DNA from 3 places in the Actinocorallia herbida genome. Region 3 is predicted to be linked to each of the others. Evidence: riboswitches for the same ligand, from Rfam matches in the RefSeq annotation. Region 3 holds a riboswitch; each other region holds the start of a gene.
What was found. A riboswitch is a leader RNA that binds a small molecule or an ion and turns the genes downstream of it on or off. The one in region 3 is predicted to bind cobalamin.

Region 1 (2,311 bases), 780 kb from region 3:
CGGCCCGCTCCTGCGACCTGACGCGTTCGGCGCGCTCCGCGTCGAGTTCCTGCCAGAGCTTCACCAGCCAGGGGGTGATCACGACGGTCACCCCGGTGAGGATGATCGCGGTGGCCAGCAGCACCTGCGGGATGTCCTGCGGGGACACCCGCTGCGCGAAGAACCCGCCGATCCCCGCCGTCACCAGCAGCGCGCCGAGGAGGCTGCGCCACCACATGCCCTGCGGCAGCGAGACGAAGCGCTCGCGCTGGTCGCGCCCCGCCTGCTGCCAGAGGATCACCGCGCCGATCCCGACGACCAGGACCGGCCACAGGGCGATCTGGGCCAGCCCCGACACCCCCGTCAGCAGCGAAAGGCCGCCGCCGAGGAGCGCGTAGGCGAGCAGCTGCGCCGGATCGCGCCTGCGCCGCTCCTCGTCGCGCGCGGGGGTGAGAATCCAGAACGCGGCATAGGCCGCGATCCCGTACACCCCCGCCGCGCCCAGCACCACGAACGCCAGCCGCACGACAACGGGCTCCAGCCCGAACTGCCCGGCCAGCCCCGCGCACACGCCGGCGAGCAACCTGCCGTCCCGGCGGCGCTCCAGCCGGACGATGCCCTCTGACCCCATCCCCCGATTCCACACCCTCCACGGCCCGCGCGCATCGGGGAACCACCCCCATTCCCTCTCAGGGTCGCGTCAGGGTGGCCCGGAGCCTCCTGATAGCTTCGCCGGGCCAGTCGCGCCCGTTCTGCACGGGCCAGGGAATCCGGTGCGAATCCGGAGCTGACGCGCAGCGGTGAGGGTGACGGGCACGGCATCAGGCCACTGGGGAGCGATCCCCGGGAAGGCGCCGTGTCCGGCGGAACCCGAGTCCGAAGACCTGCTGGCGGCCTCCTCCGGGAGGCGTCCCCCGTACGGACGGGCTCCGCGCTTGAGCCCTCGACGCCAGAAGGATCACCGTGCCCTTCGCACGCCCCACCGCCTGCCTCGCCCTGCTCGCCGTCCTCGCCGCGGGCTGCGCCGTCGATTCCGGAAAGGCGGAGACCACCGCGTCCGGGCCGTCCGGCTACCCGCTCACCCTGGACAACTGCGGGGCGAAGACGACCGTCGAGGCCGCGCCGCGGCAGGCCGTCTCGCTCAACCAGGGCGTCACCGAGATCCTGCTGTCCCTCGGCCTCGCCGACCGGCTCGCCGGGACGGCGACCTGGACCGACCCACTGCCGGAAAGCCTCACCGGGGCCGACGCAGGCGTGCCGCGCCTCGCCGAGAACGCCCCGTCGTTCGAACGCGTCCTGGCCGCCGAGCCCGACTTCGTCGCCGCGTCCTTCGCCTCCACGCTCGGCACGGGCGGCGTCGCGGAACGGGACAGGTTCGAGCAGCTGGGCGTGCCGACCTACCTGTCGCCGTCGGACTGCGTCGGCAAGGACAACGGCGGCACCGGAGACGGGTCCCGCACCACCCCGCTGACCATGGACGCGATCTACGGCGAGATCCGCGACCTCGCCCGGATCTTCGGCGTCCCCGAGCGCGGCGAGGACCTCGTCGCCTCGCTCCGGGGCCGCCTCGAGGCCGCCGCGGACAGTGCCACCGGCGCGGACGTGTCGGTCATGTACTGGTTCGCCAACGCCGAGGCACCGTATCTCGCGGGCTGCTGCGGCGCGCCCGGCGTCATCACGAACGAGCTCGGGCTGCGGAACGTGTTCGACGACACCACCGACGAGTGGCCGCAGATCAACTGGGAGACCGTCGCGGAACGCGACCCGGACGTCCTGGTCATCGGCGACCTCACCCGGAGATCACAGACCGCCGAGACCGCGGCCAAGAAGATCGGGTTCCTTGAGGGCCACCCCGTCACGCGGGAGATGACGGCGGTCAAGAACCAGCGGTACGTGCTGCTCAGCGGGCAGGCGATGAACCCGACGATCCGGACGGTCGAAGGCGTCGAGCTCGTCGCCGAGGCGCTGCGCCGCTTCGGGCTCGCCGGGTGAGAGCCGCGCCGCGCGGACCCCTGCTGTGGACGGCGGGGGCCGTCGCCCTCGCCGTCTCGGTGGCGATCGCGATCACCATCGGCCCCGCCGACCTCACGGTGCCCGAGGTCGGGCGGGTCGTCGCGGCCCATCTCGGCTTCGGCGCGGCCGACCTCACGCCGATCCGGGACGGCATCGTGTGGGAGCTGCGCCTGCCCCGGACGCTCCTGGCCGCCGTCTGCGGGGCGGGCCTCGCGGTGTGCGGCGCGGTCATGCAGTCGCTGCTGCGCAACCCGCTGGCCGACCCGTTCGTCCTCGGCGTCTCCTCGGGCGCCTCGACGGGGGCCGTCCTCGTCGTCGT
Region 2 (2,311 bases), 1.5 Mb from region 3:
TGAAGAGCCTTGGCCGGAAGGGCCGCCCCGCCGAGGACTGCTGGGGGACGGGTGTCGGGGCGCCCTCTCCTCTACCGCCCTGCCCTTCGGCGTCCTGCGGAGCCTGCCCTTCGGGTCCCCGGCCATCGGACTCCTGGGAGTCCTGCCCATCGGACTCCCCGCCGTCGGCCTGCGGAGGCGCTCCTCCACCCGAGGGGCCGGGGTCGTCGTCGGGGGTGAAGGAGTTCTCCTCCAAGAGTTCGTCCAGCCGCTGCTCGTCCAGGCCCGGGGCGTCGAACGGATCCCTGCGGCGGCGGTGCGGCAGGGCGAGCCGGACGGCCTGGCGCACGTCCTCCTCGGTGACGTCGAGGCGGCCGTGCCAGGCGGCGAGCGCGAGCGCGGTCCTCGCCGTGACGAGGTCGGCGCGCAGCCCGTCCACGTCGAAGCCCGCGCAGATCGCGGTGATCGCGCCGAGCGCGGCGTCACCGAGCACCACTTCGGGCAGCAGCGCACGCGCGGCGGTGATCCGCGCGCTGAGCGCCGTCTCCTGCTCCAGGTAAGACAGCGCGAAGCCTTCGGGGTCGGCCTCATAGGCGAGCCTGCGCCGCACGACGTCGGCGCGTTCCGCGGGGTCACGGGTGGCCGCGGCCTCGACGGTCAGCCCGAACCTGTCGAGGAGCTGCGGGCGCAGTTCCCCCTCTTCGGGGTTCATGGTGCCGACCAGGAGGAACCGGGCGGCGTGCCGCACCGAGACGCCTTCCCGCTCGACGAACGCGCGGCCCATCGCCGCGGCGTCCAGCAGCAGGTCCACGAGGTGGTCGTGCAGCAGGTTGACCTCGTCGACATACAGCACGCCGCGGTGCGCGGCGGCGAGGAGGCCGGGCTCATAGGCCCGGACGCCCTCGGTGAGCGCGCGTTCCAGGTCGAGGGAGCCGGTGAGGCGGTCCTCCGAGGCGCCGACGGGCAGCTCCACGAGCCGGGCCGGGCGGACCGCGGCGGCGGGCGCGGCATGGGGGCCGTCGGGGCATTCGGGGTCGGGTGCTGCGGGGTCGCAGGAGAAGCGGCAGCCTTCGACGACGGGCAGGTCGGGCAGCAGCGCGGCGAGCGCGCGCACGACGGTCGACTTGGCCGTGCCCTTCTCCCCCCTGACCAGGACCCCTCCCACGGCGGGTGAGACCGCGTTGAGCAGCAGGGCGAGCTTGAGATCGGCCATGCCGACGACGGCGCTGAACGGGTACGCGGCGAACCGGTGTGACGGCACGGCGTCCTTCCCTCGGGTTTCCTCGCCCGATCGGGTGAACTGAGCACGGCGGCCGGAGTTCCTGACTCCCGGCTCACGCCGGTCACAGTTGCGGGACAGCCCCGGATTCACACCGGGTTCCTCCGGAGAGACACGCCGGAAAGAGCATCCCACACGCGCCGCGCAGTGACGAGACAGCACCGAATCGGACGGCGTGCACCACTCAGGACGGAACTCTCCCTTACCTGTAGAAAGTTCGCATTAACGGGGGCAGCTGAACCAGATCGCCTTCCCCGCGACCCGGGGATCGAGCCGCGCGTGTGCCGCCTCGGTGCCCCAGCGGCCTTTGCTCAGCTCGGCGACGATGCTGAGCCCCCTGCCGTAGTCTCCGCGGCCGAACTCCAGGGGCAGATCACGGGTCGGCAGGCCGTCGAAGATCGCGCAGGAGAACTCGAACTCGTCGAGACAGGAGATCCAGAGCTCGTGCGGCGCGTGCGCGGCCGCGTGCTGGTGCGCGTTGGTCGCGAGTTCGCTCACCATGAGCCCCGCGTCGTCCACCGCCTCGTCGCCGACGCCCAGCTCCGCCAGGGTCTGCCGGACCAGCCGGCGGGCCGTCCGGGCGCAGGTCGCGTCCGTCGGCAGCGTCCACGCCCAGGTGCGTCCAAGGTCCCTTGCCAGCTCCACAACCGCCCTTTCGCCGGGGCCGTAGCGGGCCGCCGAATACGCGGCGTTCCCGAACAGTCACGATGGTTAGGCTGTCGTGGGAATCTCACCGGTGCAACAGAGTTCGCGAAGATTCTTGGTTTCTTATGTACGTAAACGCAAGACGGCAGCACACTCGTCCCTATGACTTACCGTCCGACCGTACGAGGGCGCCGCTTGGCGCGCGAGCTTCGACGCCTTCGTGAGAACCAAGGCCTCACCCTGCAAGACGTCGCCGACCGGCTCGGCTGGTCGCGCGCGACCGTGTCCCGCCTGGAGACCGGCCAGACCCGGCCGCGCGACGTCGCCGAACTCCTGGACCTGTACGGGGTCACCAGCCCCGACAGAGACGCATTGCTCACCCTTTCCCGCGAAGCCCGCCAGATGGGC
Region 3 (2,311 bases):
CGCACCCCACAGGTCGACGAGCTCGGGCACCTCCTTCGGGTCGAACAGCGACCAGTCGGCGTCGGCGTCCACCCGCCGCATGAACTCGTCGGGGATCCAGTGCGCGAGGTTGAGGTTGTGGGTGCGCCGGGCGTCCTCGCCGGTGTTGTCGCGCAGCTCGAGGAACTCCTCGACGTCGGCGTGCCACGGCTCCAGGTAGACGCACGCCGCGCCCTTGCGCCGCCCGCCCTGGTTGACCGCCGCGACCGACGCGTCGAGGGTCCGCAGCCACGGCACGATCCCGTTGGAGTGCCCGTTCGTGCCCCGGATCAGGGAACCGCGCGAGCGGATCCGCGACCAGGCGATCCCGATGCCGCCCGCGTACTTCGACAGCCGCGCGACCTGCCCGTACCTGGCGTAGATCGACTCCAGCTCATCGCGCGGCGAGTCCAGCAGGAAGCACGACGACAGCTGGGGCCGCGCCGCCCCCGAGTTGAACAGCGTCGGCGACGACGGCAGGTACTCCAGCCGCGACATCAGCCCGTACAGCCGCCCGGCCTCGGCGACCGTGTCGGCGAGCCCGCACGCCACCCGCAGGAAGAAGTACTGCGGCCGCTCCATCACCTTGCGGGTGACGGGGTGGCGCAGCAGGTACCTGTCGTAGACCGTGCGCATCCCGAAGTACTCCAGGCGCGCGTCGCCCGCGTCGTCGACGAGCGCGTCGAGCTCCCCGGCGTGCGCGCCGACGAACGCCGCGGTCCGCTCGTTCAGCAGCCCCTGCCCGTAGGCCAGCGCGACCGCCGCCGAGAACGACACGGCGCCCTCCGCCACCGCCTCGTCTTCGATCAGCTCCGCCAGCAGCCCCGCCGCCACCCGCGACTGGTCCGGATCCGTCGCTACCCGCGCGGCGGCCTCCCGGATGGCCTGCTCGCGGTCGTGCGCCGCCACCGTCACCGTCATCTGCTCTCCCTCGTAGCACTGCCCGAAGGCGCACGAGGACGGCGCACGGCGATCTCCGCGCACGCGTCCGCCGCCCTCCCTCGAGGCTTATGGACGAAACAAGCGCAGGCAGGTCTTCGGACTCAGGGGCGCACACCTCTCGCCTACCGGCCGTCGCTTCCCAGGCCCTCCCGGACCCAGTGCACTGTGACGGCTTCCGTTCCCCTTCACCGCTGCGGGGCAGTCCCGGATTCCCACCGGGTTCCCTCTTTCCCCACCCCCAAGGGGCGGACCAACGCAAGAGAACTCTACATCTAGTACCCCCACCCCCCAACAACCTCAACATCTAGAGTCCCCATCCCGCCCACCTCCAAGCACCCCAGCCCCACCTCCGCACCTGACAACCCTTCGATCCCGCCCCGGTCGCAAGCCACCGGGCTCAGCCCAGCACCCGGTCGGAGGGGCGGGCGGGTCTTTCGGTGTGGGGCGGACCGGGTGGGCGAAGTGGGGTGGGGAGGCCGGTCATTCGGGTGGGTGGAGGTGGGTGGCGCGGGAGGAGAGGTGGCGGTGTTCGGTGTGGCTTCGGGTGCGGTGGGCGGCTTGGAGGTAGGCGGCCGCGGCGGCGGGGGCGTCGCCCAGCAGTTCCAGGAGGTGGGCGCGAGTGGCGTGGTAGCGGTGGTGGTCGGCCAGGCGCCGGTCTTCGGCGAGGGCGGCCAGGGTCTCCAGGGCGACGGAGGGGCCGCGCACCATGGCGAGGGCGACGGTGCGGTTGAGGGAGACGACGGGGCTCGGGTCGAACCTGAGCAGGAGGTCGTAGAGGCCCAGGATCTGCGGCCAGTCGGTCTCCGCGACCGAAGGGGACTCGCAGTGCACCGCGGCGATCGCGGCCTGGAGCTGGTACGGGCCGAGGGGGCCGCCGCTCAGCGCCTCGCCGACCAGGGCGAGGCCGTCGGCGATGAGGCGGGAATCCCACAGCGCGCGGTCCTGTTCGCCCAGCGGGACCAGGTCGCCGTCGGCCGTGGTGCGCGCCGGACGGCGGGCGTCGGTCAGCAGCATGAGCGCCAGCAGCCCGGTGGTCTCGGGATCACCGGGCCGGGCGGCGTGCAGCAGCCTGGTAAGCCGGATCGCCTCGTCCGCGAGCGGCGGGGCGGTGAGCTCGCTGCCGGAGCTGCTGGTGTAGCCCTCGTTGAAGACCAGATAGAGCACCCGGGAGACCGCCCGCACCCGCTCGGGAAGCTCGGCCTCCGCGGGCAGCGCGAACGACGCCCCCGACGCGCGGATCGCCTGTTTGGCCCGGCTGATCCGCTGCGCCATCGTCGCCTCCGGCACCAGGAACGCCGCCGCGATCTGCGCGGTGGTGAGCCCGCCTACCGCGCGCAGGGTGAGCGCGATC

Region 1: linked by a shared signal. The riboswitch ahead of EDD29_RS38845 (ABC transporter substrate-binding protein) and the one ahead of EDD29_RS42650 (ribonucleoside-diphosphate reductase subunit alpha) in region 3 are both predicted to bind cobalamin.
Region 2: linked by a shared signal. The riboswitch ahead of EDD29_RS35580 (putative cobaltochelatase) and the one ahead of EDD29_RS42650 (ribonucleoside-diphosphate reductase subunit alpha) in region 3 are both predicted to bind cobalamin.

The regions. Positions count from the first base shown of each region.
Region 1 is NZ_RJKE01000001.1:8,565,825-8,568,135, forward strand. Features, by position in the region: gene EDD29_RS38840 (ATP-binding protein) at 1-610, opposite strand, end outside; cobalamin riboswitch at 701-885, shown strand; gene EDD29_RS38845 (ABC transporter substrate-binding protein) at 943-1,971, shown strand; gene EDD29_RS38850 (FecCD family ABC transporter permease) at 1,968-2,311, shown strand, end outside.
Region 2 is NZ_RJKE01000001.1:7,824,324-7,826,634, forward strand. Features, by position in the region: gene EDD29_RS35580 (putative cobaltochelatase) at 1-1,240, opposite strand, end outside; cobalamin riboswitch at 1,277-1,412, opposite strand; gene EDD29_RS35585 (ATP-binding protein) at 1,481-1,903, opposite strand; gene EDD29_RS35590 (helix-turn-helix domain-containing protein) at 2,066-2,311, shown strand, end outside.
Region 3 is NZ_RJKE01000001.1:9,345,187-9,347,497, forward strand. Features, by position in the region: gene EDD29_RS42650 (ribonucleoside-diphosphate reductase subunit alpha) at 1-939, opposite strand, end outside; cobalamin riboswitch at 1,030-1,230, opposite strand; gene EDD29_RS42655 (RNA polymerase sigma factor) at 1,441-2,311, opposite strand, start outside.